Regions from separate parts of the Glutamicibacter sp. NPDC088483 genome, predicted to be linked through region 3. Evidence: riboswitches for the same ligand, from Rfam matches in the RefSeq annotation. Region 3 holds a riboswitch; each other region holds the start of a gene.
What was found. A riboswitch is a leader RNA that binds a small molecule or an ion and turns the genes downstream of it on or off. The one in region 3 is predicted to bind S-adenosylmethionine.
Positions count from the first base shown of each region.

Region 1 (10,657 bases), on a different contig from region 3:
TGATGCCTATTGGTGAATCGCACAATGCCCTCGGACTGGACTTCAACCAGCTCAGTGACCCTTCGCAGGCCACCGCAATGGGCCTGGACAAGTTTGAAGAACAGTTGCCGACTAGGCAATTGCTGAAAATCACCCCCGGACCAAGTGCGGATGAGCAATACGACCGGCTGGCCGAAATCTTCCGTCCCGTTTTTGCGCAGATCGCCGCAACCGCCAAGGACCGCGACTTGAACCGCGTGCTTCCTTTCGAGCAGGTAGGCCTGCTGAATCGCGAGCGGTTCGGTGCGTTGCGCCTTTCCGTTGCCGATGGGGGCTACGGCGCACGGCTGGTGGATGTCTTCCGCTTGCTCATCGAGCTGTCCGAGGCGGACTCCCACGTAGGCCAGCTGTGGCGTGCACATGTCGCATTCGTCGAGAACGTCTTGGCGCTGGAGGACGAAGAGCTGCGCAAGAAGTGGGTCGCTCGCATCGCTGCCGGGCAGATTATCGGCAACGCCTACACCGAACGCGGTGGCAACGCCCTGGGCACCTTGAACACCAAGGCCAGCACCGTGGACGGGCGCTGGGTGATCGACGGTGAAAAGTACTACTGCACCGGCACCATTTTTGCCGACTGGACCACCGTTGCCGTGGCCCACCCGGAGCTCGCCGGCCGCCAGATCGCCGTGGTCTCCACCCAGCGCAGCGGCGTCAAGATCCTCGACGACTGGGATGGATTCGGCCAGGGGCTCACCGGAACCGGCACCACCGAATTCCACCAGGTCCCGGTGGATTGCTTCATGCCGCAGCAGACCAATGACTCCGAAGCGGCGATCTTCCAGCTGGTGCTCATGGCCGTGCAGGCCGGCATCGCCCGCGCCGCGCTGAACGACCTGCGTAGCGCGGTGCAGGCGCGCACCCGCATCTTCACCACCGGAACCGGGGTGCCGGTATACCAGGAACCCCAGGTCCTCCAGCTGGTGGGCGAAGTTTCCGCGGAGTCCTTCGCTGCCGACTCCGTGGTGATCGGCGCGGTACTCGAAGTTGAAGCCGCCTTGGGCGACCCGGGACTGAACGACGAAGAACGCTACGCAGTATGCGAGCTGGCCGCCAACCGCGCGCAAACCGTGGTGCAGCCACTGGCCATCGGCGTGACCAGCAAGCTCTTCGACGGACTGGGAGCCTCGTCCACCAGAAGCGGCTGCAACCTGGACCGGCACTGGCGCAATGCGCGCACCATCGCCACGCATAACCCGGCGATCTACAAGGCGCGCATCGTCGGGGACTACGAGATCAACGGTGTCCAGCCGCAGCGGCTGTCCGTCACCGGCGAAGATTCAACCCAGCGGGCTTGAGGGCCTGCGACGCAAACCAGCAACTTTCCACGATTACCGACCTATGGGGGCAAAGCCATGAGCGAGAACAAGCGCGAGATCTTATTCAACGCATTCGACATGAACTGCGTGGTGCACCAGTCGCCGGGCCTGTGGCGCCATCCGCAGGACAAGGCCTCGACCTACAACACCCTGGGCTACTGGACCCACCTGGCCAAGGTGCTGGAAAAGGGGAAGTTCGACGGGCTGTTCCTCGCCGACGTGCTGGGCACCTACGACGTGTACAAGGGCACCAACGTGACCCCGCTGGGCTCCGGCGCGCAGGCACCGGTCAACGACCCGATGATGCTGGTTTCCGCCATGGCCGCTGTGACCCAGAACCTCGGCTTCGGCGTCACCGCAGGTACCGCCTATGAGCACCCGTACGCTTTCGCCCGCCGCTTGGCCACCTTGGACCACCTGACCAACGGCCGCGTGGGCTGGAACGTCGTCACCGGCTACCTGCCATCGGCGGCCCGCAATATGGGCCAGGAAGACCAGATGGAGCACGACGAGCGCTACAACCACGCCGATGAGTACCTCGAGGTGGTCTACAAGCTGCTCGAAGGCTCGTGGGAAGACGACGCGGTGCAGAACAACAAGGCCACCGGCGTCTACACCGACCCGGCCAAGGTGCACCCGATCGAGCACGAGGGCAAGTACTTCAAGGTCCCGGGCATCGCCATCACCGAGCCGTCCACCCAGCGCACCCCGGTGATCTACCAGGCCGGCGCCTCCAAGCGCGGCACCGAGTTCGCCGCGTCGAACGCCGAAGCGATCTTCGTCAATTGCCCCACCCGCGACCTGCTGAAGGAAGCGGTCAGCAAGATCCGTGACGCTGCCGAGGCCGCCGGGCGTGGCCGCTACGACATCAAGGTCTTCGCCATGCAGACCATCATTACCGCCGAAACCACCGAACTGGCCCAGGCGAAGTTCCAGGACTACAGCTCCTACGTGGATATCGAGGGGTCGCTGGCACTGCTGTCCGGCTGGACCGGCATCGACATGTCCGTCTACGGTCCCGACGATGTCATCGGCGACGACGTGAAGTCCAACGCCATCCAGTCCTCGGTGGAAACCTTCAAGAAGGCCAGCGGCGATACCGGCAAGCCGTGGACCATCCGCCAGCTGGCCGAATGGATCGGCGTGGGCGGATTCGGCCCGGTCTCCGTTGGTTCCGGCGCCGAGGTAGCCGAGAAGCTCATCGACTGGGTGGACTACACTGACGTGGACGGCTTCAACCTCGCCTATGCTGTCACTCCGGGCACCTTCGAGGACATCGTCGAGTACGTGGTTCCCGAGCTGCAGGCGCGCGGGGTCTACAAGACCGAATACACCGAGGGCTCGCTGCGCCACAAGATGTTCGGCGCCGGCGACCGCGTGAAGGACACCCACCGCGCAGCCCGGTACAAGATCTCCAACCGGATGGCCGCGCAGGCCTAGGCGCATCGCCTGCTAGCGCAGCAGACAGCGGCCCCCGGCACCTTCGAATGAAGTTGCCGGGGGCCGCCGTCTGCCTGCGGGCCTATTCGGTTGGCTGCAGCACCATGGCTGAACCGCCGCCGCGCCTCGTGGGCTCGGCCGCGGCGGTGAGTGTGCCGTCGGCAGCGATTTCCACCGCTTCAACCGCCCCGATTTCCGCCTGCGGAGTGAAGGAATCCCCAGCTGGCGCGAGCTTGTGCCCGAAGGCTTCGAGCGCCGAACCATGGGCTTGGATGAACTCCGGTTCCGCGGTGACCACTGCCGTATTGCGCTGGGAAGCACGTGGAGCGGCGATGGCTTCGCTGATATCCATGCCCAGATCAATGCGGTTCACCAGGGTCTGCAGCACCGTGGTGATGATGGTTGAACCACCGGGGGAGCCGATGGCCAGCACCGGCTCGCCGTCCTGCAGGACAATGGTCGGAGCCATCGAGGAACGCGGGCGCTTGCCAGGTTCAATGCGGTTCGGATCCTGCGGGTCGTACACCGTGGAGAAATCGGTCAGCTCGTTGTTCAGCAGGAAACCGCGATCGGGGACCACCATACCCGAGCCGCCGGTCTGCTCGATGGTCAACGTGTAGGAAACGGCATTGCCCCAACGGTCCACGACCGACAGATGGGTGGTGGAGATGTTCTCCGTATCCTGCTCCACTACCGGTTCGCTGGTAGCCGCAGGGCATTGGCCATCATAGTTTTCAAGGTCGCCCGGAGCGACCGGCTTCGTTGCGGCCTGATCCGGATCAATGGCGCAGGCACGATCCGCGCCGAATAACTTGTCCGTCAAGGTCCGGGTCGGGACGCTGGTGAACGCGGGGTCGCCGACGTACTTGCCGCGATCAGCGTAGGCGAGCGCAGTTGCCTCGAAATAATGATGCTAGGCATCGGGTTCTTCCATGGCTGGCAAATCGAATTCGCCCAGAATGTTCAGCGATTCGCCGATGGTCGTTCCGCCACTGGAAGAAGGAGCCATGCCGAAGACGTCGTAGCCCCGGTAGTTCACCTTTGTCGGTGCCTGCTCCACCACTTCGTAGCCGGCCAGGTCGGCGGTGCCCAGCTGCCCTGCGGGAACCGGGAGGGTGGTGTCTTTGCTCTTTGGCGGCGCCTGTACCGTTTGGGCGATGTCGGCAGCCAGTTCGCCCTCATAGAATCCATCAATGCCTTGCTTGGCCAGCATCCGGTAGGTGTGTGCGAGATCCGGATTCTTGAAAATGCTCCCGACTTCCGGAGCATCTCCGCCGGGCAGGAACAATTCGCTCGTGGAGGTGAACGCGGCGAACCGTTCCTTGTTGTCCAGGGTCTGCTCGCGGAACGTCTCGTCGATGACAAAGCCGCGTGAAGCGATCTGGGTCGCCGGCCGCAGAACCTGTTTCAGGTTCTGCGAACCCCAATTATCCAGTGCGCGCTGCCAGGTGGCCACTGTCCCGGGCACGCCTACGGCCACACCACTGGTGACCAGGTCCGGGGTGAAGTTATACGGCTCGCCGGTTCCAGGATCGATGAAGGCATCATGCCCAATGCCTGCCGGGGCGGTTTCGCGGCCGTCGATGGTGCTGACCTTGCCCGACTTCGCATCGTAGTGCATGAAGTATCCGCCGCCGCCAATGCCTGCGCTATAGGGTTCGGTGACGCCCAGTGCCGCCGCGGTTGCCACAGCCGCATCGACGGCGTTGCCTCCCTTGCGCAGGATTTCGATGCCGGCAGCCGTGGCTTCCGGATCAACCGACGAGACTGCGCCTCCAGTGCCGATGGCGGTCGGGTCCTTCTGGGTGTGCCGTGGTTCGGCGCTCGCCGGAAGCGCTGAGAAAGCTCCCAGGCCCAAGGCGATGGCTGCCGCGCAGGCAACTGATCTTAAACGTACTCGTGGCATGCTTTGATCTCCTCTGCAGGTGGGGATGAAGTATGCGCAAATTTACGGGAGCGGGAACTCGCCACGCGGTTGTGACACGCAGCACCATGGGTTTGCGCGGCAATTTCGGCATTGCCGCGCGAATATTCCGGGTTGTGACGCGTTAAAGCGGCGGGCAGGCACCGCGGCCTCGATCGCCGCCAGTGCCTGCCCGCTGGAACCCTAGTACACCTGGGCTACTTGTCCAGGTTGTCCTTGATGACTTTGCCCAAGGAAGCCGGGGCGCGGCCGATCAGCTGAGCCAGCTCCCCGGAGTCCACCTCCAGCGCTCCTTCTCGAATGCGCATGTCGGTATCGACGAGGATGTGCGCGAACGGTCCGGGGACGCCGGCATCAGCGTAGATCTTTTCCAGTTGCCCGGGATCCATTTCCTGGTAGGCGATGTCCTGGCCGGCGGCAGCGCCAACCGCGCCAGCAAGCTGGGCGAGGGTGAATGGCTTGTCGCTGCCCAGCTCGTAGATCCTGCCGTTCTGGTCTTCCTCGGAAAGCAGCACGGCCGCAGCGGCATCCGCATAGTCTGCACGGGCGGCAGCGCTGATCTTGCCGTCGCCGGCGGCACCGAGCACCGTGCCGCTGTTGAGGTAGCCCATCAACTGGTCGGTGTAGTTCTCGATGTACCATCCATTGCGCAACAGCACGTAGTCGATGCCGGATCCGGCCAGCAGCCGTTCGGTGGCGATGTGCTCCTCGGCGAGCTTCATGCCGCCGGACAGGGCGTTGGCAATGGAGGTGTAGGCGATCAGCGAGACATCCACGTGCTTGGCGGCATTGATGACGTTCTCATGCTGGGCAACGCGCTGGCCCACCTCGCTGGCCGAAATCAGCAGCAGCTTGTCTATGCCTTCGAGTGCGGACACGAGAGTTGGCTGGGCGTTGTAATCGGCAACACGGGTTTCCAGGCCTTTGCCTGCCAGCGGTTCCAGCTTCTGCTCGGAGCGGCCAATGGCGACCAGATCAGCGGCATTCGCCCCGCGCGCCAGCAGCGCGTCGATGACTAGATTTCCAAGCTGTCCGGTGGCACCGGTAATTGCGATCTTCATGGGGTCCTCTCGTTGGTCTGCATCTGCTACAACCACCGTAGGCATCGCTGAATTCCCCACCCAAGATTGCTGGCACAAGCCAGCGAGAGATGGGCAGAAACTGCAAGGCTTTCGTCACAAAGAGGGGAAGTAGCGAAATGTGTCAGATTGCTACGTGGATTATTGCGTGATTTCAGCGTGGATCCGTCCGGACTATGACTTGATGACGCCGATTGAAGTAACGTTTGCCGGCCTGCGGGCGTGGACTCCAGACTTGAATTGTTCGGCTCGTACAACCGAACGCACACCATCCAGAGCGACTGAGAGATCTGGCTCAACGACGTCGCAGCAACCACCCGAGAGGGAGCGGTGCTACAGCCAGAACCGATGGAGTACTTTCACTTCGCGACGGAAAATCTGTGGAACGCAGATGATTTTCGCGAAGTGCGCTCCGCATAACCAAGCACCAAGGGAGCGATGATGATTCGTCTTGAAAACGTAACGACCGCCTTCGGCAAGGGCCAAGATCAATTCACGGCCGTCAAGGATGTCTCGCTGGAAATCCAGGCCGGAACCATCCATGGAATTATCGGATTTTCCGGTGCGGGAAAGTCAACGCTATTGCGCAATATCAATTTGCTGCAGCGTCCCACGTCGGGCCAGGTCATCGTGGATGGCGTCGAACTGACCGGGCTCAGTGAAGGAGACCTGCGAAAGCAGCGTCATGAGATCGGGATGATCTTCCAACACTTCAACCTGCTGAACAATCGCACCGCGCAACAGAACGTCGAGCTGAATCTGAAGTTCGCTGGTGTTCCGAAAAAGCAACGCCGTGAACGTGCGCTGGAAGCCCTGTCCATAGTGGACCTCGCTGACAAGGCTGCCGCCTATCCAGGACAGCTTTCGGGCGGCCAGAAACAGCGCATCGCCATTGCCCGCGCGCTGGTCACCGAGCCCAAGGTCCTGCTGTGCGATGAGCCAACCAGTGCCGTGGATCCTAGAACGACAACGTCGGTGCTGCAATACCTCAGTGACATCAACGCCAGCCTTGGCATCACCACAGTCATCGTCACCCACGAGATGAACGTTATTAAGGCCATTGCCGACAAGGTTTCGGTCATGGAAGACGGAGCGGTAGTTGAAGAGTTCGCCCTGAGTTCGTTGCGAGAACCAGGCTTTGAACCAGTGACGCCAATCGGCCGCTACCTGATCAGTGACGAACTCACGCTTAACCGCCAGCCAAAGCAGGACCAAGCCGTCGCTGCCACCGTAGCCCGCGTATAGAGAACCTGGATTACCAATGAATTTCACGTCAGTAGTGCTAGCCACGAGCAACGGCAACGCAGCAGCTTTCAGTTTTGACCGCATCATCGAACTTGCCCCGGAAATCTGGGTCGCCATGGCGCAGACCTTTGCGATGCTGCTGGTTTCCATCCCGATCGCGATTCTCCTGGGAACCCCGCTGGGCATTTGGCTTTACTCGATGTCTCCCAACGGTTTGCGCCCACGTCCGCGACTGCACCGAATCGTTGACGGGCTGGTCAATACAATCCGTTCCTTCCCATTCCTCATCCTGCTGATCGCCATCATCCCGTTCACCCGATTCGTTGTGGGAACTACCATTGGCACCGCGGCGGTTATCGTTCCGCTGACCATCAACGCGATCCCCTATTTCGCCCGGTTCGTGGAGCAGAACATCAGCCAGCTTGGCAATGGCGTTGTCGAAGCAGCGCAGGCCATGGGCGCCACCCGGGGACAGATCATCCGTGAAGTGCTGCTGATTGAAGCCAAGCCTGCACTGCTGTCTTCCATCACCATCATGACCGTCAGCTTCATCTCGTATTCGGCCATGGCCGGACTGGTCGGCGGAGGCGGTATCGGCGACTTCGCAATCCGCTACGGCTACTACCGCTATGAAACCGGAGTCATGCTGCTAGCCATCGTGTTGATGATCCTGCTGGTGCATGCAGTTCAGTTCGTCGGAACTCGGCTATCGCGCGCCGCTGACAAGCGCTAAACACAAAACCCGCTCAACTCGCATTTCAGTAAAGGACAACACCATGGCATTCTCTCGCCGCACCTTCCTAACTTTCACCGCCGGCTCCGCCGCACTCCTCGCGCTGGCTTCTTGCGGCCTGGCAGGTGGACAGGCCGCCGGCACCGGTGACAAGACCATCAAGGTTATTGTCACCGAATCGGCCCCATCGCAGGAACCAACCAAAATCGCACAGAAGCTGCTGGCCGAAAAGGGCTGGACTCTGGAGGCTACCTACGTCACCGACATCGTGCAGCCGAACCACGTGGTGTCCAATGGCGAATACGATGCCAACTTCTTCCAGCACGGCGCTTACCTGGAACAGTTCAAGAAGGATCAGAACGTCGACGTGGAGCCGGCCTTCTACATGTACAGCTCGCCTGCCGGCGTGTACTCGAAGAAATACGACGACATCAAGGACCTGCCCAACGGTGCGACCATCGCACTGCCTGTGGATACCGCCAACAACGGACGCGCTCTGGCCCTGTTGGATAAGGCCGGTGTCCTGAAGGTAGCTGAGGGCAAGAGCGTGATTCACTTGTCGCAGAACGACATCCTGGAGAACCCCAAGGGCTTCAAGTTCGTTGAGGTAGATCAGCAGTCGCTCTCAAAGACCCTGCCTGACGTGGATGCCGGGTTCCTTTTCGCCCGGCTCGGCGCCGAGATCGGACTGAACCCGAAGGACGCACTGCTCTTCGAAGAGGAAGAAGAAGCGCTCCCGTACATCAACATCATCGGCGCAAAGCCAGGGTTTACGGACACCGAAAAGGGCAAGGCGCTGGAAGAGGCCTACCACTCCGATGAGGTGCGCGAATGGTACGCGAGCTACCTCGACGGTGCATTGGGCACTCCTTGGGACCGCGATCTCGAAGCGGACTTCGCCACCTGGAATAAGTAGGCCCTTGGCCCCACGACGCTGAACTTCGGCGTTGTGGGGCACCACATTTTCCGACTCCTTTACTCAAAGTATCGACGTTCTGCAGGGAGAACCCATGACGATGATCGCCGCGCCCGCAATCGAAAGCCGCTACCAGGAACTTCTGGAGCGATTCCAAGCGGTCTTTGCCAGAATTGCTGAAGGAAGCTGTGAACGCGAGCAGCAGCGCATCCTGCCTTTCGAGCAGGTGCAGTGGCTCAAGGATGCCGGTTTCACCACGCTGCGTGTGCCAGAAAGCCATGGCGGTTCGCCTATCAACCACGAGCATCTGTTCCGCTTGCTGATTGAGCTGGCCGCGGCGGACTCGAATGTGGCGCACCTGCTGCGCAGCCACTTCTCCTTCGTAGAAACCATCTCCCTGCAGCCGGCAGAGTTCCAGGACCGCTGGTTCCCGCGGGTGCTTGCCGGGGAAATCTTCGGCAACGCTGCGACCGAGCGTGGCGGCAATGCCCTTGGCACCACCAATACCAAGCTGGTCCAGACCGGGCAAGGCTGGGTGCTGCGCGGCGAGAAGTACTACACCACTGGCTCGATCTTCGCCGATTGGGTAGTGGTCATGGCGACCACCGACGGGATTGAGGGGCGCCAATACGCCATCGTCGATCGCCATGCCGAGGGCGTGGAGATCTTTGACGACTGGGATGGCTTCGGCCAGCCGCTGACCGGTACCGGCACCGCGATATTCACTGACGTTGCGGTGGAAGAAGCCAATATCATTCAACGCAAGATAGCTTCCACCCTCGAACCTGCCTTCTTCCAGTTGTGCCTGCTCGCCGTACTGGCAGGTATCGGCAAGGGGGCCCGCAATGCCGCAGCAGGCATCGTTGCCAACCGCACGCGAACCTTCAGCACCGGCTCCGGCGCGCTGTTCAAGGATGACGTGCAGATCCAGGAACTTGTCGGCCGTTTGGCGGCCAATGTCTTCGCTGCAGAGAGCATCGTGGTCACCGCAGCCCGGGAACTGGATTCGGCGCTCGACGAGGATCTGGGCTTGGACCCGCAAGCGGCCTACCTGCGCGCAGAGCTTGCCGTCCAGCAAGCTCACGTGGCCACGCCGAAGCTGGTCCTGGACGCCACCAGCGAGCTCTTCGACGTCACCGGGGCCTCGGCGATTTCGACCACCAAGTCGCTGGACCGCTTCTGGCGCAATGCCCGCACGGTGGCCACCCACAATCCGGTGGCCTTCAAGGCACGCTCGGTGGGGGACTACTTCATCAACGGCACCGTTCCTACTGGATTGAACTCGATCGGCGAAGCAAAGGCAGGAAAATAATCATGGGTACTTTCAACGAACGCCCGCGCTTGCTGCTTTCGGCCTTCTTGATGAACACCTCCAGCCATATCCTTGGCGGAATGTGGCGCCACCCCGAAGCGCAGCAGCATCGGTTCCATGAACTGGGCCTATGGGTTGACCTGGCCAAGAAGCTGGAGGATGCAAAGTTCGATTCGCTGTTCTTCGCTGACGTGGTTGGCCTTTACGGCGAGCATGAGGGTGGTTGGGCATCGCACGTACGAAAGGGACTGCAGGTCCCCAGCCATGATCCGCTGGTCCTGCTTTCGGCATTGGCCGCCAACACCAAGGACATCGGCCTGGCGATGACCAGCTCGGTCATCCAATCCCATCCATTCCAGTTTGCCCGGCAGATCTCCACCCTGGATCATCTCTCGCAGGGGCGTGTGGCCTGGAATATCGTCACCAGCGTACTGGAAAATGCGCACCGCAATTTCGGCGGGAAAGAACTGGTCGGGCATGATGACCGCTACGGTTGGGCCGAAGAATACGTGGACGCCGCCTACAAGCTGTGGGAGGGCTCCTGGGAAGAGGATGCCTTGCTGGCCGACAAGATTTCCGGAATCTACGCAGATCCGGCCAAGGTCAACAAAATCAACCACCGCGGCGACTACTACTCCATTGACGGTCCGCAC
Region 1 is NZ_JBIVMP010000007.1:99,061-109,717, forward strand. Features, by position in the region: gene ACIP6G_RS15220 (acyl-CoA dehydrogenase) at 3-1,334, shown strand; gene ACIP6G_RS15225 (LLM class flavin-dependent oxidoreductase) at 1,392-2,795, shown strand; partial or broken gene ggt (gamma-glutamyltransferase) at 2,878-4,701, opposite strand; gene ACIP6G_RS15235 (NAD(P)H-binding protein) at 4,917-5,780, opposite strand; SAM riboswitch class I at 6,064-6,153, shown strand; gene ACIP6G_RS15240 (methionine ABC transporter ATP-binding protein) at 6,237-7,043, shown strand; gene ACIP6G_RS15245 (methionine ABC transporter permease) at 7,060-7,776, shown strand; gene ACIP6G_RS15250 (MetQ/NlpA family ABC transporter substrate-binding protein) at 7,820-8,692, shown strand; gene ACIP6G_RS15255 (acyl-CoA dehydrogenase family protein) at 8,787-10,004, shown strand; gene ACIP6G_RS15260 (NtaA/DmoA family FMN-dependent monooxygenase) at 10,007-10,657, shown strand, end outside.
Region 1: it holds a riboswitch for S-adenosylmethionine, as region 3 does, so the genes downstream of both, ACIP6G_RS15240 (methionine ABC transporter ATP-binding protein) here and ACIP6G_RS08255 (OsmC family protein) in region 3, are expected to answer to the same signal.

Region 2 (10,657 bases), on a different contig from region 3:
GGCTATTGCTTCCTTCGGAATCTTCCAGTTCCTCTGGGTGTGGAATGACCTCTTGGTGGCGACGGTCTTCACCTCGGGTGGAGGCTTGCCGATCACGAAAGCGCTCCAGGACCTCTCGGGTACCTACGGGCAATCCTGGGAGCTGCTCACCGCAGGCGCTTTCATCTCGATGATCATTCCGCTGGCGGTCTTCTTCGCCCTGCAACGGTTCTTCGTGCGGGGATTGCTGGCAGGTGCCACCAAGGGGTAACCCTGGCCTGCAGTGGGAACAATAGGGTGCCAGTCTGAAATCCCAGACGGGCACCCTATTGTTCTGCCCCATAGGCAACGAGCCATGGGTAGGCTCTTGGCTAAAGGATTGGAAATACCACGAAGGCGGAGCGCTCATGGCAACCCTGTTGCTTACCAACATTGGACAGCTGACTACGGTTGACGCGAAGGGGCGCGTGCTGGAAGACGCGGCGGTGCTGATCGAGGACGGACTGGTTGCATGGATCGGCAACATGGCGCATGCACCTGCTGCGGGACACGAGATCGATTTGGGCGGCCGTGCGGTGCTGCCCGGTTGGGTTGATTCCCACAGCCACCTGATTTTCGGCGGCGACCGCGCCGAGGAGTTCGTAGCCCGCATGGCAGGCCAGTCCTATGCCGCTGGAGGCATCGCGGTCACCACATCGGCCACCGGGCAGCTCTCGGACAAGGAACTGGCCGACCTCGTGGCTGATCGCCGCCGTGAAGCTCTGGCGATGGGCACCACCTGGATGGAAACCAAGACCGGCTACGGCCTGGCACTGGAAGAAGAAATCCGGCATTCGGTGCTGGGCAAGCCGCTGGTCGATTCCCTGACTTTCCTTGGCGCTCACTTGGTCCCGGCAGGATGGGATGCCGATGACTACACCGATTTGGTCACCGGACCGATGCTGGATGCCGTGGCGGCCAACGTCGACTTCGTGGATGTCTTCTGCGAACGCGGCGCATTCACCGAAGAACAGTCGCGCCGGGTCCTGGACGCCGCAAGGAACAAGGGACTGGCGACGAAGGTCCACGGAAACCAGCTGGGTCCAGGGCCGGGCGTGAAGCTGGCCGTAGAGTTCGGCAGCTACTCGGTAGACCACGTGAATTACCTGGACGAACAGGACCTCCAGGCGCTCGCCGGAAGCTGGGCTGGCTGGGACACGGCAACAAGAACAGGGACTGCGGGCACCGTCGCCACCTGCTTGCCCGCCTGCGACCTGTCCACACGGCAACCGCTGGCCCCGGGCCGTGCACTGCTCGATGCAGGCGTGCGAATCGCACTGGCAAGCAACTGCAATCCGGGTACCAGCTACACGAGCAACATGAACTTCTGCGTGGCTACCGCAGTGCTCCAAATGGACCTGACCCTGGCTGAAGCCATCGAGGCGGCAACCTACGGAGGGGCACTCGCGCTGGGCGTTGCCGACCAAGTGGGATCCATTGAGATCGGCAAGCGCGCGGATCTGCATGTTCTTGACGCGCCAGTTGCTGCGCATCTGGCGTACCGTCCCGGGATGGACCTGACCCACAGCGTGTATCGGGCCGGCAAGGCGATCTAGAGCGTTGCAGGAGCTCATCGACAACCCGGATGGATTACGCGCGCCCAGGGAAGGGGATAGGGATGGCAGGGATCCGGCCGCAAGGATTCCTCGGCCCCGAGCCGTGCTGCGGATTGAAGCAGTCCAAGCCGTAAGCAAAACTAGGACGCTGCATTCTGTCCGCCCGGTAGATAGAAGCGATGAGAAGCCTTCAATGCCTGCTCCTGCTGGACGCGCAGGTCCGGTACTCCCAATTCCCGACGATTGTTGGCGGCTTCTGGTGAGATCGAGGCAAGCCTCCGTGCCTTCCTGGACCGGTAGCTTCCTAGCGCTGGGGTATTAGCGTCTCGTGCCCGGAGCCATGGGCAATTCTCCCCGCTTGGCTCAGCACAGTTCTGCATGGGGATGCCCACTGTCCCAATGACATCGGAGAATAAAAGAGGCTTGCCGGCGGCTCGTGGAAACCGATGAAACGGCAGCTTCCCTTGCGAAGTCAGTTGGCTGCGAAACACCGGTCGCATTTAGGCAGCGATTCCAGGCCTTGAAAAGCTTGCCGACTGTTGAATACCTGGCGGCGTTTGGAAATAGCCACGAGGCTAGGAGGGCAGAATGAATATTCCATCTGGGCTCTGGAATCCTGAACGCTGACCGGTGCGTGCGTACACGCTCACCGACCATTGGGAGCCAGAACGGTAGGGAGCCAAATGCCAGTCGGCGAATCGCTGCACGAGCTGCAGCGAGGTTCCTTCGCGGAGTTCGTCCTGGTCTTCCGGTCCGCCGTTGGCATGGCGGGTGGTTCCGACAACGAGTACGCCCGTGACGCTGAGCACCTGATCGGCTAAGTTGAAAAGCCTCGCAGTTCATCGCGAGAAATGAAAGCAGGCACATTACCGGTCAACAATAGGGCGTCGTACGTCCTTGGCAGGTCATGCTCGCCCAATGAGCCCACGGCCAGCTGGTTCGCCGATAGCTGCCGGAACCAGCTCCCGTCGAATAGCTCTGCAGCTACATCCAGCACTTGGGGTGTGGGATCTATGCCGTAGCCACGGTGTCCCAAGCGGCGCAAGGCGTTGACGGTGTTGCCTACCCCGCAACCGATATCGAGAATTCGTGAATTGCGGCGGCAGAGCATGTCGGTGAAACGGGCGACTACTTCCAAATCAGTGCCGTCAAGGGTCTGAGCACGCATCTTCGCTGCGTATGAATCGTAGTCGGGGCCCATGTCCACAGTTTTGCATAGGAACGAGAAGTGAGCGACTTGTTTGCGCTAGTAGGCAGAAAATATAGCTCCGGATTAGGCATTCATGATAAACAAGACCTATGGCTAATACTGCTTTCAAGGGAACCCCTGTACAGACTATTGGTGATCTGCCGGCCGTTGGCTCGCAGGCTCCAGCTTTCACTCTCACCGACACCGGCCTTGCAGATGTCACCAGCGAATCGCTGGCTGGCCGTCGCGTTGTCCTGAACATCTTCCCGTCGGTTGATACCGGCGTTTGCGCTGCCAGCGTGCGTCGCTTCAACGAATTGGCTGCGGGTCTGGAGAACACGACCGTGGTGTGCGTTTCTGCTGACTTGCCATTCGCTCTGGGACGCTTCTGCGGTGCCGAAGACATCGAGAACGTTACCGCTGCTTCGGTCTTCCGTTCCGATTTCGGTTCGGACTATGGCGTCACCCAGGTTGACGGTCCACTAGCTGGTTTGCTGGCCCGTTCGGTTGTAGTACTGGATGAAGACGGCAAGGTTGTTTACAACCAGATCGTCCCGGAGATCACCACCGAGCCGGACTACGAGGCAGCCATCTCAGCACTGAACTAGATATTCTTTGTATCGGAGACGATACGCCAAAATGCCCACCTGAGCATCGTGCTCGGGTGGGCATTTTGCTTTTTCAACGCGTTTGAACAAAATAATGTTTCGCTAGATCCTGATAGACGAAGACATCGGGAGGGATCATCATCAAGTGCTAAGTCGCGTTTGAGGCAATTGATACCGTAAGTTCGTGTCCTTGCAACTCTCTTGCGACGAAAGTGAGCGAACTTGAGTAGCCGTTTAGAGAAATCTCTTCGCGGGCGTTTGCGCCGTCATGGGTGCAGGGAACGCTGATTTCTCCTTTGTCAGGTTTCTCATCGCTTTGCCATGCGATGCTGGACGACATGTCTTCGCCCGAGCATTCGAGCACTACCGTATATTTGCCGCCGCGGAGCGGAATAGCAAGGGAGATATTCTGGTCTTTCCTATCAATTTCTGTGCTGATGGCAGCCAGCTCATGGTCTTGCAGCGGCATCATCGAATCTGTACCTGGTGGAGGAGGACTGCTGGAATCGCTGAGGGAGCAACCTGTGAACGCCATTGAAGTTCCTACGAGGGCAATGAGAGCGAATGCGTTTTTCAGGGTCATATTTTTCCTCGCTTAGGAAGCTACAGTTCGATATCGGATTCTGGTTGGTGAGAATGCTGTCGCGACGGGATGAATGGTTAGCGAGGAGCTCACTTCCGTACCGTCTGCGCGGCGGTGAGGATGCGCGGACCAATCTTGCGCATGAGCTTGCCCATCTTCGGGTTGTCGGTGCGCGAGAGCGTATCCGATAGCCGTTCAAGACTCATCAGGCCCAACCAGATTTTGGCCCGGTATGCTTCCTCGGCGCTGGGAGCAATCAAATCCGCCATTTCCAACCCATGCCACAGGCTCAGGTAAGCGGTGTTCAAAGCCGGGTCCCACGCAGCGGCCAGGTCCCAGTCCAAGATGCCAACCAGTTTCTCGCCGATCCAATGCATGTTGTGGCCGGCCAAATCGCCATGAACCAAGCCCGCAGGAACCTGCGCCAGGAAATCGAGCTGGGCCCAGAGCTCGGTAGCAGGCCCTCGCAGTTCCTCGGGCAGCGCATCGAAGCATTGCTGCTGCCTGGCCTGGGTCCATTCGCCACGGAATGAAAACGGTTCGGCCAGATGCTCGCTGATCGGCTCCAGCGGCAGCTCGGCCAAATCCTTGACCAGCTGTCCCAGCACCTTCGGATCCCCGTAATGCGGTTCATGGGCGCTGCCGGGGATGAAAGACATGGCCACGGAGCTGAGTCCGTCGACGTGCAGGATCTCGGAAACCGCCACCGGAATCTGGTAGTTGAGCTGGCCCTCCAGCAAAGACAGCAGCTTGACGGAACGGGGCATCTGCTCCGTGGCCGCTGGCGTGCGCGCCATGCGAATCACCGCTTGCGGATTGCCAATGACCACCTTGTGGAATTGTCCGCCTTCGTTCACGGCCGCATCTTCCCAGGAAAGATCGGGGCAGAGCTGACGGGCAATCTGCAGTTCTCCAATGGTGGCAGGACGGCTCACTCGCACTCTTCTCGTTCAGCTTGCTGGTGGTCTCAACCTCAGGCTATCGCAGGTTTGCCACGTGGCTGCTCAGTACGCGCACAGCCAGATCAGCCTATGATCGGAAACGTGAACGCTGAACAATCTAAGCAGACAGCAACCCGCAAGACCCTCAAATTCGAGATCGTCTTGGTTCTTGCCCTGTCTTTGGGACAAAGCGCGGTCTACTCGCTGCTGAGCTTTGCCGACAAGGTCACCCGGGCGCCGCTGCGCGAGCAGACTACATCGCTGAACAACCCGCTGAGCACCCGCGAGTTCTTTGATTTCTCCTACCAGCTGCTGGACATCTTCTTTGCCTTGGTACCCGTCGTGCTGGCGCTCTACCTGATGAAGCGCACGACCGGACGAACTATCCGGGACATCGGTTTCGATATGCGCAAGCCGGGCAAGGACGCACTGCTCGGGGCGGGGATGTTCTTGGCCATGGGAGTAGGAACGCTGGGCGTCTATGCCGCTGGGCGGGCACTGGGCGTCACCACGGCACTGTCAGCAGCGAATCTTGGCGATTATTGGTGGAGCGTCCCAGTGCTTCTGCTGTCGGCTGCACGTCATGCAGTCCTCGAAGAAGTGCTGATGCTCGGATTCTTGTTCACCTACGCCAAGAAATTGAAGCTGGGCCTGTGGAGCACGATTATTGGTTCTGCGATGATCCGAGGCAGCTACCACCTGTACCAGGGGGTGGGGCCGATGATCGGCAATATGCTCATGGGCGTCGTCTTCGGCTGGGTATACCAGAAGTACGGGCGGGTGATGCCGCTGGTTATCGCGCACTTCCTGCTTGATGCCATCGGCTTCGTGGGATACGCCTTGGTCGGGCCGGCCATCGGAATCGGCCAGTAGCGCCGGTAAGCTGAGCCAATGCAGATTACCGTGCTGCGCGAAGAGGACCTTCGCCAAGCAGTTGAATTGTGGGAAGCAACTGGGCTGACTCGTCCGTGGAATGATGCGCTCGCCGACGCCCGACGGGCTTTGGCCGAGCCTACTTCCACGGTGCTGTCCATCGTTGAGAACGATCAACTCATGGCTACTGCGATGGTTGGCCATGATGGCCACCGAGGTTGGCTCTACTATGTTGCGGTGGATCCGTGCCGGCAGGGCAACGGACTGGGAAGGGCGCTGGTGGATGCCGCTGTCCTGTGGCTGCGGGATCTCGGCGTGCCCAAGGTGCAGCTCATGGTCCGCGAGGAGAACTCTGCCGTCATCGATTTCTATGAACGGCTGGGCTTCGAAGACCAGCACGTCGCGGTCCTGGGGAAGCGGCTGGACCGGCCTTAAGGAAAAGAAAGTAGGTGGGGACGCCATTGTCCCCGCCTACTTGCGATCTCTGCGGAACTGTTTACAGCACCACGGTTCCGGACTCGGTCTCAAAGGTAACCGACATGATGCCCGGAGTGCCATTCGGCGCTTCATATTGCATGGTGACAGCGCCCAAATTGACGTTCTGCGGCTGGCCCAGCCAATCCAGCACCCGTTCACGCGAGCCGGCGATGGCGATCTGGCTGATGGCGCCGGCAGGTTCCAGCGCCTTGGACGGATGCAGCTCCTCGGATCCTTCATCCCAGGAAATCAGGTACGGGCACTGCGGATCGGCGATCAGGCCCTTGATGCCAATCTGCTGCCAGGTCAGTTCGCGGCCATCAGGGAACTTCCGGTTGCCCGGCACCGACTTGCGGCCCAAGCGGTCCTCGGCACTGGATAGGTCCTCCACCGAGACGCACCAGCCCATCCAGCCGCCGCCGAGCTCCGAACGGGCGCGAACCGCCTGTCCGAAGGGTGCCTTGTCGCTGGCCGGGTGGTTCAGGACTTCAACCACCTCCAGGTACTGGCCGTGCTTGAGCGGGAAGATGACATTGCGTGTTCCGAATCGTGGATGCACGCCGCCCTTGACGAATTCCAGTCCAAGGGACTCGGAGATTCTTTCAGCGGTTGGCAACAGCCCGTCTGGGCCGCATGCATAACTTACGTGATCTAGCCTCATCATGTGCCCATCATGGCAACATGTGATGCGAGTCTCTACTTAGGCACACCTAAGTGCCGTGATGCTATCGAATACTCTGCGATGAACCTGCAATATTCGCGAAATATGACCGATTGAGTCCAATGACGAGCCCTTGCGTTGCAAAGATCTTCGGTTTTCGGGCAAACTGGTACCAGGTCATGAGTCCCAGTAACAAGCCCCGGCTTACTGGGCGGCAACCCTCCAACCGCGGTGGGGTGCCCCGGGTGAAGACCTGGCCCTTGAACGCACAAGGCATCAAGGACAAGCGCGGGTTACCCCTGGAAGTCGTCACGATATGGTGCTTCCTGTCGGTGTCTTTTCAGTGGCGTACCCCCATAGTCATGAAACGCTATTTGGAGGAAACCATGAGCAATAACTGGTCATTTGAAACCCGTCAGATCCACTCCGGCCAGACCCCGGATCCGACGACCGGAGCACGGGCTCTCCCGATTTTCCAAACCACCTCTTTCGTCTTCCCCAGCGCCCAGAGCGCTGCTGCACGTTTCGCGCTGCAGGAACTGGAGCCGATCTACACCCGTATCGGCAACCCGACCACTGACGCGGTGGAAACCCGCGTCGCTGACCTGGAGGGCGGCGTTGGAGCACTGCTGCTCTCTTCGGGACAGGCTGCCACCACTTTCGCCATCTTGAATTTGGCCGAAGCCGGCGACCACCTGGTGGCCAGCCCCAGCCTGTATGGCGGAACCCAGAACCTGCTCAAGCACACGCTCAAGCGCCTGGGCATCGAGGTCACCTTCGTTTCGGACCCGGACAACCTGGATGATTGGCGTGCCGCGGTGCGTCCGAACACCAAGGCCTTCTTCGGGGAAACCATCTCCAATCCGCGACAGGACGTCCTGGACATCGAGGGCATCTCGGCGATCGCCCACGAAGCTGGCGTGCCGCTGCTGGTGGACAACACCCTGGCCACCCCGTACCTGATCCGCCCGATCGAGTGGGGCGCGGATATCGTGATCCATTCGGCCACCAAGTTCCTTGGCGGCCACGGCAATGCCATTGCCGGTGTCATCGTGGACTCGGGCAACTTCGACTTCGCCAAGGACGCCGACCGCTTCCCGGGATTCAACACCCCGGACGAGTCATACAACGGCCTGGTCTTCGCCCGCGACCTGGGTGTCAACGGCATCCTGGGCGCCAATCTGGCCTACATCCTCAAGGCCCGCGTGCAGTTGCTGCGCGATTTGGGTTCCTCGGTTGCGCCGTTCAACGCGTTCTTGATCGCGCAGGGCCTGGAAACCTTGTCGCTGCGCATTGAGCGCCACGGCCAGAATGCCGTAGAAGTTGCCAATTGGCTCGAAGCCCGCGAGGAAGTGCAGAAGGTCGCCTACGCAGGCCTGAAGTCCTCGCCTTGGCATGAGCGTGCGCAGAAGTACAGCGATCAGGGCGCCGGCTCGATCATCGCGTTCGAACTGGAGGGCGGTTCGGAAGCCGGCCAGGCCTTCGTGGACGCACTGGTATTGCACTCCAATGTCGCGAACATCGGCGACGTGCGCTCATTGGTCATCCACCCGGCCTCCACCACCCATGCCCAGCTCTCCGAAGCGGAGCAGGTTGCGGCCGGCGTGAGCCCGGGACTGGTGCGGCTGAGCGTCGGACTGGAGAATATCAAGGATATTCTGGCCGATCTGGAACTGGGCTTCCAAGCTGTTGCAGCCCTCGAGAACAAGGAACTGCAGGAAACCCTCTAGGCATGGCATCCATTGTGACTACTGAAGATACTCTGCGCGCCGAAGAGCTCGCCGGCGGACAAGACGGCATTTTGCGCCGTAAGTCCGTGGGGGAGCACCACTTCGAATTCGGTGGATTCCTTCCGGACGTGGTGCTGGCCTATGAAACGTGGGGGACGCTAGCAGCTGATGGCTCCAACGCGGTGCTGGTGATGCATGCGCTCACCGGTGATGCCCACGTTGCGCAAGGCGATTCGCAAAGCGCCGGCTGGTGGGAAGAGCTCGTAGGCCCCGGCGCCACGGTTGACACTAATGAGTACTTTGTCGTGTCCATCAACATGGTGGGTGGTTGCAATGGTTCCACCGGCCCCTCGTCCTTGGGCGACCAGGGCCTGCCCTACGGTTCGAGCTTTCCTTTCGTCACCATCAAGGACTCGGTGCGCCTTGAAGCGCGGCTGGCCAAGCAACTGGGAATCGATTCCTGGCATGCGGTCATTGGCGGTTCGATGGGCGGTGCGCGCGCGTTGGAATACGCCGTCGAGTTCCCCGACCAAGTCAAGAACCTCGTAGTGATGGCCTCGAGCGCGCAGGCGACTGCCGAGCAAATTGCCTTTGCACAGGTGCAAACCCAATCCATCCGGTTGGATCCGCACTTCTGCAATGGCGACTACTACGGCAACGATGCGCGCCCGGACGCCGGTCTTGGCTTGGCTCGCCGCCTGGCCCACATCACCTATCGTTCCGAGGCCGAGCTTGAAACCCGTTTCTCGCGCAACCCGCAGGATGGCGAGAAGCCAACGGGTCTGCTCGAGGGGCCTCGCGGGCGGTACCAGGTGGAAAGCTATCTTGACCATCAGGCCAGCAAGTTGGTGAATCGTTTCGATGCCAACAGCTACCTGGTGCTCACCGAGGCGCTGATGAGCCATGATGTGGCTCGCGGCCATGAATCCCTGGAAGCCGCCTTGGCGCGACTGGCGAAGGTCAACGTGGTGGTTGCCGCGGTAACCACTGACCGGTTGTACTTTCCTGAGCAGTCAGTGAAGCTGGCTTCGTCGCTGGCCAAGCCAAAACCGGTGCACTACATTGATTCGCCGATTGGCCACGATGGATTCCTGACCGATGCCACGCAGCTCGATGGCGTGCTTCGGACCTTGGTGTTCGGAGACTGAACCCCGGAAGGGGCTCGGGAAGATTTCAAAGCCTGAAGCAGTTCCGCCAGTAATCGGTGGAACTGCTTCAGGCTTTTCATGCCTACTTGGCGCTGTCGCCGGCGCCGAGCGAGTCGTTTGGCTTGGTCTGCGCAAACGGCGTGGCCGAGGGCCGTTTCGGGGTGATGCCGTCGCCGGAGGACTGGTGGCGCAGGCGGCGCAATACCCAGGGAGCAAGATGCTCACGCGCCCACTGCAGATCCTCCTTGCGGGCTTCCCTCCAGCTGCGTTCATCCACGGCCGGAACGATTTCGGTGTCCAGCGGATGCGCGACGTTCAGCGAGTCCAGTGCCATGGCGGCAATGCGCTGGTGCCCGGCGGGGGAGAAGTGCAGGCGATCCGGTGCCCACATCTGGGATTGGTGCAACTCCTGCAAGGCCCACATGTCCGCCACGATGGCGTCGTGGCGGGCGGCTACGGTGCGCACGTTTTCGTTGTAGATCGCCACCTTGCCTCGGATGCTTCCCAAAACCGGGGTATCGCGAATATCGGGCCCGGTGAAGAGCAAGAGCGTGGCGCCCGTATCGGTGAGCTTGGCTACCGCATTGTCGAGGATATCTGCAATCTTGTCTGGATCCCCGCCCGGGCGCAGGACGTCGTTGCCGCCTGCGCAGAGAGAGATCAGATCGGGCTTCAGGTCAATGCAGGGATCGAGCTGTTCGGCAACGATCTGGCCGATCAGCCGGCCTCGAATGGCGAGATTGGCATACGAGAAGTCCGGGACGGTGCGGCTGAGCTCGTGGGCCAAGCGGTCGGCCCAGCCAAGGTGGCGGCCGGTGCTCGACGGGTCGGGGTCGCCGATGCCCTCGGTGAACGAGTCCCCAATGGCGACAT
Region 2 is NZ_JBIVMP010000005.1:174,023-184,679, forward strand. Features, by position in the region: gene ACIP6G_RS11950 (carbohydrate ABC transporter permease) at 1-250, shown strand, start outside; gene hutI (imidazolonepropionase) at 387-1,574, shown strand; gene ACIP6G_RS11960 (hypothetical protein) at 2,258-2,395, shown strand; gene ACIP6G_RS11965 (class I SAM-dependent methyltransferase) at 2,392-2,775, opposite strand; gene tpx (thiol peroxidase) at 2,874-3,371, shown strand; gene ACIP6G_RS11975 (hypothetical protein) at 3,520-3,954, opposite strand; gene ACIP6G_RS11980 (phosphotransferase family protein) at 4,044-4,889, opposite strand; gene ACIP6G_RS11985 (type II CAAX endopeptidase family protein) at 4,986-5,768, shown strand; gene ACIP6G_RS11990 (GNAT family acetyltransferase) at 5,787-6,203, shown strand; gene ACIP6G_RS11995 (VOC family protein) at 6,265-6,909, opposite strand; SAM riboswitch class IV at 7,082-7,201, shown strand; gene ACIP6G_RS12000 (bifunctional o-acetylhomoserine/o-acetylserine sulfhydrylase) at 7,293-8,636, shown strand; gene ACIP6G_RS12005 (homoserine O-acetyltransferase) at 8,639-9,784, shown strand; gene ACIP6G_RS12010 (SGNH/GDSL hydrolase family protein) at 9,867-10,657, opposite strand, start outside.
Region 2: it holds a riboswitch for S-adenosylmethionine, as region 3 does, so the genes downstream of both, ACIP6G_RS12000 (bifunctional o-acetylhomoserine/o-acetylserine sulfhydrylase) here and ACIP6G_RS08255 (OsmC family protein) in region 3, are expected to answer to the same signal.

Region 3 (10,657 bases):
ATTGATGCCGAGTTCCATGTGCTCCTGGCCTCCATGGCCGGCAACGCGGTAGTGGAATCGATGATGGAATCGCTGCGCAACTCGATCAGCGACTATGTCTCCGAATCGGTGCCCAGCGACGAGGCCTGGCAGCCGGTGGTGCGCGTCCTGCGCCGCCAGCACAAGGCCATCCACCACGCATTCGCGACGAACCAGCGCGAACGGGCGGCCCAGCTACTCGAAGAGCACATCAACTGGTTCTACTCGCAGACCCGCTAGATCCGGCAGGATAGTTTTCAGGTAAATAAGTCGGACTTTAAGGCACCTCGCACCTCTTATATCTGATATGTTTTGGGGAAGCGACGGGGCTGATTTTTCGGATTTAACAGCTGGTTCATACCGCTGATGGGTTCCCGTCGATGTACCATCGACACTTCATGCGAGGGAATTCATGAGCCAACTTTTTGACCTGTCCGGACGCCTGGCCCTGGTCACCGGATCCTCCCGCGGCATTGGCCGCGAACTTGCCAGTGCCTTGGCGGATGCCGGTGCCACCATCATCCTTCACGGCCGAGATGCGCAACGCCTGGCCGAAACTGCCGCCGAATTCGGTACCCGCCATGGCACCGAAAGAATCCATAGCGCCTGCTTCGATGTCACCGATGATGCCGCCGTGCGCGAGAACATCGCAGCCATTGAAAAGAACATCGGCCCCATCCGCATTTTGGTGAACAACGCGGGTATCCAGCACCGCGTGCCCATGCTGGATCTGGAGGTGGCTGACTGGCAGCGCGTGATCGACACGAACCTCACCAGCGCATTCCTGGTAGGCCGAGAAGTCGCACGCTCCATGGTGCAGCGTGGCGAAGGCAAGATCATCAACATCTGCTCGGTGCAAACCGACCTGGCCCGCCCCACCATCTCCGCCTACACCGCGGCCAAGGGCGGCCTGCGCAATCTCACCCGCGCCATGACCGCCGAATGGGCTGGTTCGGGACTGCAAATCAACGGCATCGCACCGGGCTACATCCACACCGAGATGACGCAGAATCTGGTGGATGACGAGAAATTCAATTCCTGGATTCTGGGCCGCACCCCGGCTGCCCGTTGGGGAACTGTCGAGGATCTGGCCGGACCAGCAGTTTGGTTGGCCTCGGATGGATCGAACTACGTGAACGGGCAGACCATTTTCATCGACGGAGGCATGAGCGTTGTCGTCTAATTCCCTCGCCACCAGCACGTTGGCCGTCGTGGCCCATGCAGCCGGTGATTTGCGTATTGAACAAATCGAGCTGGCAGCGTCGCGAGCAGATGAAGCACGCGTTGCCATCGCTTACGGCGGTATTTGCGGATCAGACTTGCATTACTGGAGCCACGGCGCCGCCGGGGAATCGATCCTCAAGGCTCCAATGGTTCTCGGGCATGAAATCGTCGGGACCGTCATGCAGGCCGCCGCTGACGGCAGCGGGCCGGCAGCCGGAACCAAAGTCGCCGTGCACCCGGCAACACCAGGCGAGACCGGGGAACCCTACCCGGCCGACCGCCCGAATCTTTCCCCGGGGTGCACCTATCTGGGCTCGGCCGCCCGCTACCCGCACACCGAGGGCGCATTCGCCCGCGAAGTGAACCTGCCATCACGCATGCTGCGTGAGCTGCCTGCTGGCTTAGCACTGCGTGATGCGGCACTGGCAGAACCGGCTGCGGTTGCTTGGCATGCGGTGTCGCGCGCCGGTGAAGTCGCCGGCAAGAAGGTGCTGGTTATTGGTGCTGGGCCGATCGGAGCTCTCGCTGTAGCAGTGCTCAAGCGTGCCGGAGCCAAGGAAATCATCGCAGTGGACATGCACGAGAAGCCGTTGGAAATCGCCGGGAAACTCGGTGCCACTTCAACTTTGCGCGCCGGTGACCAGGAAGCTCTTGCCCAGGTGGGCGCGGACGTGGTGATCGAGGCCAGCGGCAACTTCCGCGGGTTGGCCTCCGCCGTGCGCGGTGCCGTGCGCGGCGGTCGAGTGGTCATGGTCGGGTTGCTGCCCTCTGGAGAACAGCCGGCGCTTATTTCGCTGGCTATTACCCGCGAGCTGGAACTGGTTGGTTCCTTCCGCTTCAACGACGAAATCGACCAGGTGCTTGCTGCCCTGGCCGACGGGTCGCTGCAGGTTTCCGAGGCGGTTACCCACGAGTTCGCGGTCGCCGATTCGCTTGAAGCTTTTGAAACGGCGAAGGATTCGGCTCGCTCCGGTAAAGTCCTGCTGAACTTCCTGGGGCAGTAGTTGGCTTCAGCTAGAAGTGCACCGCGGCGGCCCCTGAAGTCGGGGGCCGCCGCGGTGCTCTTTGCTTCAGCGAACTCTAGTTGGTCTCTGCGATGCTTACCGCGGTTGTCACGGGCACCGGATTGGCGAAGAGGTCCAGCACCGGGCAGTGGGCATCCACTGCGCGGCGCAGTTCTTCATAGCGTTCAGCTGATTCCGGTCCGGCAATCCGGATGTCCAGATCCACCGACGAGAAGCCGGGGCGGATGGTCTGGTCGATGCCGAAGAGTCCGCGGACATCGAGGTGGCCATTGGCCTGGATCTTCACGTCGTCCACCTGGATGCCGAGGTTCTGCGCGTACAAGCGGTAGACCACAACCTGGCAGGAGATGAGCGCTCCGAGCGCGTATTCCACGGGGCTTGCGGCCAGGTCGCTGCCACCCAGGGCAGCTGGCTCGTCGACCTGGAAGGTGTGCTTGCCCGAGACAATGTTGCTGGCTACTGAATCGAAGCCTTCGCCCTCCACAGTGAAAGTCAATTGGGCACTTTGCGGGGCAGCCGAAATTCGTTCGCCCCAGCCCTTGCCTGCTTCCTGCAGGCGCTGTGCGCGGTCTTCGGATACGGTTGGGGCAGATGCTGCATTAGTCATGGGGAATTGATCCCCTTTCTGGCGCAAGGGGCGCCATCGCTTACGCATCTTGGCTGTCAAGATGCGTCGAATCTTCACCTGGGGCACCCCGCACAATGACGCAGGAGGGTTGCCGTCCACTCAGCCAGGGCTCAAAGAGTGGAACTCGTGATTCAGTGATTAATTTCTATCGGTTGCAGGGCCCGCGGGTAAAGGGCAGAAGTAACTTTTCGTCACCGGGCATCTTGCTTTCCGGCTCGCTAAGATGGAATCTAGCTCTCGGGCGCCCACTGCACGAACAATGAACGGCGAGTATGGAATTCCAGCTGACACTTTCTGCGGCCCAGACCTTGGTGACCGAATCCGAATACAACCTGGGCCAGTTCCTGTGTGATTCCGGAAAAGTGCAGATCGCCAACCGGGTAATGCAACCGGGATCTACCCGCATCTCCGGTGTGGTGCTGCGCGAATCGGTGATGGCCCAATTGGAAATCACCGAGGGCAATATCAGCTTCACCAGCTTCTGCGGGAAGCATCCGGGGGTTCAGTCCTGTGAAGATGTCGCCGCCTTGCTCATCGAGGTCACCACCGAAGAAGACCAGGGCTTCTTCGTCTCCGACTCCGGGGTGGATCCCCACGCATGGAAACGCAATAGCAAGCCGCAGTGGGAACGTAGCCTTGACCGTCTGCTTCCAGTCATTTCCGATGAGCCGCTGGCTGTCGAAGAACCGCTGGGATTGATCCTGAAAGTGGTCAGCGAACCCCGTTATGGCGGCGAGGACGCGCTGACCTTGCAGGCACGCCCGGCCCGCCAGGGAACCAAGAGCCCCTGGATCCAAACCGGGATCAGCTGGCGCAATGTTGCTTTTGATGCGCGGTTCTCCAAGAAGCAGCGTCGTGCGGTCGTTGAATTGGACCGGTTGCGTGAACACGTTGAACAAGATACTTATCGCCATTCGTGGGATCCCAAGGAGTGGATCTCCTTGATGGATCTTCCAGGCCAGGACCTGCTGGATGCGTTCGAAGCCCTGCGTGAAGCTGGAGTGCAGATCGTCAACGGTGGTTCTACGGCCAAGGCCCCGGTGGAGTTCAGCGAGCAACCAGCCATGGCACACGTGGATGTGCGTCGCGGTGAACATGGCCTGAGCATTGAAGGGAAGCTGCGCGGGCCGAGCGAAGAGCACGTCTACCTCTTGCCCATAGGCACGCCGCCGACCTTGTTGACTTACGCGTCCAGCCCCTTGCCGAAGGCCAGGGAAATCGGTTTGGCCCGGTTCGCTGAACCGGTCACGAAGGAACTGGCCACATTTATTGAATCCGGTGCGCAATCCATCCCGCAGGAAGGCGTTGAGCTTTTCGAGCGCCAGCACCTGGATCGATTGCGCCTGATGGCACCGTTGAAGAGCGAGGATGACAGCTACAGCATCCCTGTTCCAGCACGCCCCAGCCTCAAGCTGTCCCTGGAGAGCATCCGAACTCCGCTGACCGTGAGCTATTCCTGGGAGTACGCCTCCGCGGGCCCCCGCCAGTATGCCGTGGAAAAGGAAATTGCTGCTTCGGTGCAGGACAAGCTCGGCGCGCAGGCTTCCTTGGGGCAACTGACCTCTTCAGGAATCTTCCCGCCGAAGGAATTCAGCACCTCCGAATCCATCGATTTCTTGGTCTACGCATTGCCGCTCTTGGCAGAGCATCCTGATGTGGTCGTTGAAGAGCAGAACAGGCTGCCGAAGTACCGGATCAGCCACGCGCCGGCCGCTGTCAGTGTCGAAGCCGGCGAAAGCACGGGGGACTGGTTCGACTTGTCTGTGGAAGTGCTCCTGGACGAGACCAAGGTCCCGTTCCCACTGCTGCTGGAGGCCTTGACCAAGCAAGATGAGTATCTCGTCCTCGATGACCTTACGGTGATCCCGATTGATGGTGCAGATTTCACGCAGCTGCGCCAGCTGATATCAGAGGCCGGGGAGCTGGGCACGGTGCAGGGCGATACGATCCGCATCCATAAGTTGAGCATCGACTGGTGGCAAGAACTGGTGGATCTGGGCATTATCGAAGCCCAGCACAACCAGTGGCTGCAGACCATGAAGGCGCTGCAAAGCGGTGAAGAAATGCAGCCGGTCCAGCTAGCGGAAACGTTCAACGCTGAACTGCGCCCGTATCAGGGCCACGGCCTATCCTGGCTCAACTTCTTGCGTACCCATGATCTCGGTGGCGTCCTTGCCGACGATATGGGTCTGGGCAAGACCGTCCAGCTGCTGGCTTGCCTTGAACAAGCGCGCGTCGAGGATCCTGCACAGAAATTCCTGGTGCTGGCTCCTACCTCGGTGGTGGGTAACTGGATCAATGAGGCGCAGCGATTTGCGCCGCAGATGAGCGTCACCGGCGTTACTTCAACAGCTAGAAAGAGCGGCCAAAGCATGGCTGCGCAGATCGGTAATGCCCAGCTGGTAGTTACCAGCTACACGATCTTCCGCCTGGCCTATGAGGATTTCGAAGCAGCCGGCTTCAACGTCATGATCATGGACGAGGCCCAGCAGCTGAAGAACCATGCCTCCAAAGGCTATAAGCAGGCCCGGCAGCTGCCAGTGCCGTGCAAATTCGTGGTCACTGGCACACCCATGGAAAACAACCTGATGGAACTGTGGGCGTTGGTCTCACTGGCTGCACCGGGCCTGTTGGGCGGTGCGAAGTCCTTCAAGGACAACTACCAGAAACCAATTGCCGACGGAGACCAGGAGCGCTTGGAGCGCCTGAAGAGCCGTCTGCGTCCGTTCGTGCTGCGCCGTACCAAGGAACAGGTCGTTCCAGAGCTGCCGGCGAAGACCGAACAGGTGCTGGAAGTCGAACTGGAGCCGGGGCACCGCAAAGCCTATGACCGCCGCTTCCAGCGCGTGCGGCAAGAAGTCCTGGGCCTGGTTGACGACGTTGATTCGAATCGCTTCCAGATTCTCCAATCGCTGACCTTGCTGCGCCAGCTGGCCTTGGATCCGTCCCTGGTAGGGGAGGGCGATGCCCCGAGCGCGAAGCTTGAAATGCTGCGCGAACTCATGGGGGACGCGGTTTCTGAAGGGCATAAGATTCTGGTCTTTAGCCAATTCACCAGTTTCTTGGCCAAGGCACGCGACGTCGCTGAAGAGCTGGGCATTGAGCACGGATACCTTGATGGGTCCACAACTGGCCCTAGGCGCAAGGAACTGATTGACGGTTTCGGCGAGGGAGATTTCCCGGTCTTCTTCATCTCGCTGAAGTCCGGCGGCTTCGGCATTAACCTCACTTCCGCCGACTACTGCATCTTGCTGGACCCATGGTGGAACCCGCAGGCCGAAGCCCAGGCTATTGACCGGGCCCACCGCATTGGGCAAACTCGTCCGGTCTATGTGTACCGCTTGGTGGCAAAGGACACCATCGAATCCAAGGTGCTCGCGCTGCAGGCCAAGAAGACGCAGCTGTTCAATGATGTCCTGGGAGAGACTGCCCAAGCCGCGCAGAGTGCGGCGTTAAGCGCCGATGATTTCCTGGCGCTGATGGAGTGAGCCTAAAAAGCTGAAGCCTTGGAAACCAGAAGGTCTCCAAGGCTTCAGCTGAAGATCGGGAACTAGAGAATCTGTTCAAAGCTGTCGTTGAGGCGGTGCAGGAGATCTCCAAAATTCTTCAGTTCGGCGGCTTCCCATTCCTTGAGCTGGCGGCGCAGTTCCTCACGCAGCGTGTTACCGCTGGAGCGCCACTTCTCCTTGGCGATTTCTGTTGCCGAGACCAGCTGGGCCCGGCCATCGGAAGGATCCTGGGTGCGGGTGACAAGTTCCAGAGACTCGAGGTGCTGCACGAGGCGGGAAATAGTCGCCTTGTCCAGACGCAGTTTTTCTGCGAGTGCTCCCTGTTGCTGGGCTTCATCACGGATGACCACTGCAAGCAAGCGGTACCCCGGATCCTGCAGGTCCGGGTGGATGATCTTGGCGCGACGGATCAGCATCTGGCGGGCGCGCAATAAGATGGCGGTGAATTCTTCTTCGACCGTCTGCATCAGTTCTTCTTCTTGCATACAAACCATTCTAAAGATTAATGGTCAATAAGTCTGATATTGGAAACCGCAGCCGTTCGAAGCCGAAGTGTTGAACGTACTGCGAATCCCCAGCTGAGCGTAATTAATGGCTTGGAAAAGACTGGCCAGGCAACGCCTGATGCCTGCAAAGCCGTACAGTTCCACTTCTCCGGCGCAGCTTAGGAACGACTTGCCAATTGCATTTGTGATTAGAGAAGCAATAGATTTCCGCCGCCGCTCAGAAGCAGAGCAAGAAAGCCATGGCCTCCGTTGCCGCTGGCGTTGGACCCAACGTGGTGCGGCGAATCTGTCCGCACTGTCCACGGGCCTCTTGGAGAGCATTGAGGGTCTTGCATGAATTGGATATCGGGATTCATGAAAATAAAGCTTGACGCTTCAACTAATGGTTGGTAGTTTTTAATCATGAATCAGCTATCCGATACCCCTCCCGTCTTGTTCCTTAGCCATGGTGCACCGCCACTCGCCGACGACCAGCGCTGGACCCAGGAGCTGGCTAGCTGGTCCGGCACTTTCGAGAAGCCGAAAGATATTCTGATGATCTCCGCGCACTGGGAAAATGCGCCGGTGACGCTGAGTGCTACCCAGCAGAAGAACGAATTGGTCTACGACTTCTGGGGCTTCGACCAGAAGTACTACGACGTTCGCTACGATGCGCCAATGGCGCCCGGGCTGGCCAATGAAGTCGAACGGCTGACCTCGGCCTATGGCCATCACGTGGAGCGCGACGAGACGCGTGGACTGGACCATGGCGCCTACGTGCCGCTGAAGGAAATGTTCCCGGATGCGGATGTACCTGTGGTGCAGATGTCCATGCCAACACTGGATCCTGCAGGACTCTTTGATCTGGGCAAGAGCTTGGCACCCTTGCGCGAGCGGGGAACCTTGATCGTTGGCTCCGGATTCACCACCCACAACTTGCGCTGGTTCAACCCAGCCGGCGGGCCGGATTCGGCGCCGCCATCGGCCTCCAGCGAGTTCGACCACTGGGCTGAGGAGGCGATGGTCCGCGGGGATGTGGACTCGATCCTCGACTTCCTGCACAAGGCCCCGGCGGCCCGTGAAGCGCACCCTCGCTCGGAGCATTGGGCTCCGCTGTACGTTGCGCTGGGAGCGGCATACGCCTCGGGTGGAATCGATGCCAAGACGGCAATTGACGGTTTCTGGTACGGCCTGTCCAAGCGCTCCTGGACCTTGAGCTAGGCGATCTCCCTATCTTTCCCGCAGCAAGCGCGGCACCGATTGGTGCCGCGCTTGCGCACGTAATAGTGGACTTTTCTGGTCGATCCTCTAGCTGGCGGCTACCGATGCATCATCAATGCGGAACAAGGTAGCTTGCGAGCTGTCTTCCACGCCCTTGAAACGTAAAGTAACGGTCTTACCGCGGAAGTTGTTCAGGTCAACAGCCTGCAGTTCGTAGGACGAGTCGGCATCCAAGTTCGACCAGGTGCCCACGTTGTAGGTTCCGTAGCCGTCCAGAACCTGTACGGTCAGCTTGTCGTACTGGCTATAGGCAGTAGTTTCATTGGTCAGCACATGCAGGTAGAACTCCAGCTGCGCATTGGTGGCATCTGCCGGGATGGCGACCTTCTGGTCCAGGGTGTAGGTGTTGGAATTGCCCCAACCATTCAGCCCAGCTAATCCGCTGCCGGAGCGGGCTGCCGAGCCGGACTCGAAGGTGTCGGCGCGGTTGGCGGTCCAGTAATCCGCCCCGTTCTCGAAGCCAGCATTCTTCAGCAGGTTGCCGCTTGGCTCCGGATCCGGAGTTGGCTCCGGGGTTGGTGTTGGGTTTCTGCCGTCCAGGGCATTCATGATCTTGGCGGCATCCACCAGTCCGGCGCCGCAACCGATGCTGCAACCGCCTGGCATCGCGCGGGTGCCCTGCTTCAACGCAGTTTCCACGGAGGCGGGGGACATCCCAGGGTCTGCCGACTTCATCAGTGCGACCATGCCCGCTACGTGCGGGGTGGCCATGGAAGTGCCCTGGTAGAAGGCATAGCCCTGGCTGGATGGAGTAGTGGTGCCGGTATTGATGGTGGACAGCACGCCTTGGCCGGCGTAGCGGGTGTCGCCACCAGGTGCGGTGACGTCAACGGCCGAGCCGTAGTTCGTGTAGTACGACGGAGCGCCCGAAGGGTTGCTTGCCGCTACGGTAATGACGTTTTCGCAGTTGGCCGGGCGGGAATTCGAAGCGTTCTGGCTTTCGTTGCCGGCGGCAACTACCACCGAGGTGCCGCGCGAAACCGCGGCGTTGATGGCCGCCTGGTAGGTAGTTCCGCAAGCGCCGCCACCGCCCAGGGACATGTTGATGGTGTCTGCCGGGGTTGGGTTATTGGCAATTCCCGGGACCGCACCGCCCGAAGCCCAAATGATGGCATCGGCGATATCGGACAGGCTGCCGCCGCACTTGGCCAGGACGCGGACCGGCTGGATCTTGGCATCCGGTGCAACTCCGGCCACGCCGCTGGAGTTGTTGGTGACTGCGGCTACGGTGCCGGCCACGTGGGTGCCGTGCCAAGAGGAATTGCCCGAGTAGCTGCCGCCGCATTCACCAGCGGCGTACCAGTCGCCCTCATCCTGGGGGTTCGCGTCGCGGCCGTTGCCGTCGCGGGCCGAGGCAGAGCTGGAGACGAAGTCGTAGCCGGAAACGATGTTGGCGTTCAGGTCCGAGTGCGAGGTGATGCCGGTATCCAGGACTGCGACGATGCTGCCCTCGCCGGTGGCGATGTCCCAGGCCGAAGGCAAGCGCATCCCGTTGGTGCCGCTGTAGTGCCACTGCTCGCCGTACCGGGTGTCGTTAGGCGTCATGGAAATCTTCATGATGGCATCGGGTTCCACCGATTCCACGAGACCAGACTGCGCAATATCGGCCATGAACTCCTTGGCGCCGTTGCCCTTGAGTTTCTTGTCGGCCTTCACCACGAAGCTGCCGGTGGCCATGGCTCGCATTTCCTTGACGGTAACGCCTGCTGCCTTGGCTGCTTTGCCCCAGGCCTTGGCGCGGGAGGACTTGCCCGTCTGCGTGGCTGAAGCCTTGTAGGTGACGATGAACTGGTCGTAGGCCTCGCCTGATTGCACCGAACCGATCTTGACCTTGTCTTCGCCATTTGCCTTGGGGAGGGACTTTTCAGCGGGAGCCGACACGGGGGAGGCGGTAGCTGGCAAGGCGCCAGCGCCGAAGCCGCTCATGCCGATCACTACGGCCGCGGAGACGGCCAGGGTTCTCCGAAGAGGGGTAGAAAAACGTGCCATTGATGTTCTCCTTGTAGGGTTTTTGGGCGCACAAAGGTCGGTGATCAATCGATGTGGTGTGTGCCGGTAGGAGCGTAACTGCTCGGCAACTCCTAAAGGAAGTACTTCTCAAATAAATCTTTTATATTCGCTCATGTACTAAAAAGGTGTTTCACATATTTCTGTGGAACTATCCCGGCGGACTCGCAGATTCGAAAAATGAATGATGGTTATCTGCATGTTTGGGGAGTTCGAAATTTTCAGATCCGCACTGACCATGGAAAACACATAATTATTTGCATAGCGAACGCTATCTTTCCGAAGTTGTTTCACGCTAGAAGTACATTCCGGGATCCAGCTCTCCTGGCGTCGAAGCCGTGTTCCAAGCGTGATAGGTATCTTGGCTAATTCATTGAATAAATGGGGTCCCTCCGGATTCGGCACCGTGCGATGGCCGATAGCGCCTTGGTTGCCAGCTCATCGGCTTGAGGCTTCGCCAACTAATCAGTTCCGCCGAGT
Region 3 is NZ_JBIVMP010000003.1:312,997-323,653, forward strand. Features, by position in the region: gene ACIP6G_RS08240 (FadR/GntR family transcriptional regulator) at 1-258, shown strand, start outside; gene ACIP6G_RS08245 (SDR family oxidoreductase) at 431-1,201, shown strand; gene ACIP6G_RS08250 (L-idonate 5-dehydrogenase) at 1,191-2,246, shown strand; gene ACIP6G_RS08255 (OsmC family protein) at 2,323-2,874, opposite strand; SAM riboswitch class IV at 2,906-3,027, opposite strand; gene ACIP6G_RS08260 (DEAD/DEAH box helicase) at 3,168-6,383, shown strand; gene ACIP6G_RS08265 (MarR family transcriptional regulator) at 6,446-6,889, opposite strand; gene ACIP6G_RS08270 (class III extradiol ring-cleavage dioxygenase) at 7,313-8,110, shown strand; gene ACIP6G_RS08275 (S8 family peptidase) at 8,198-10,159, opposite strand.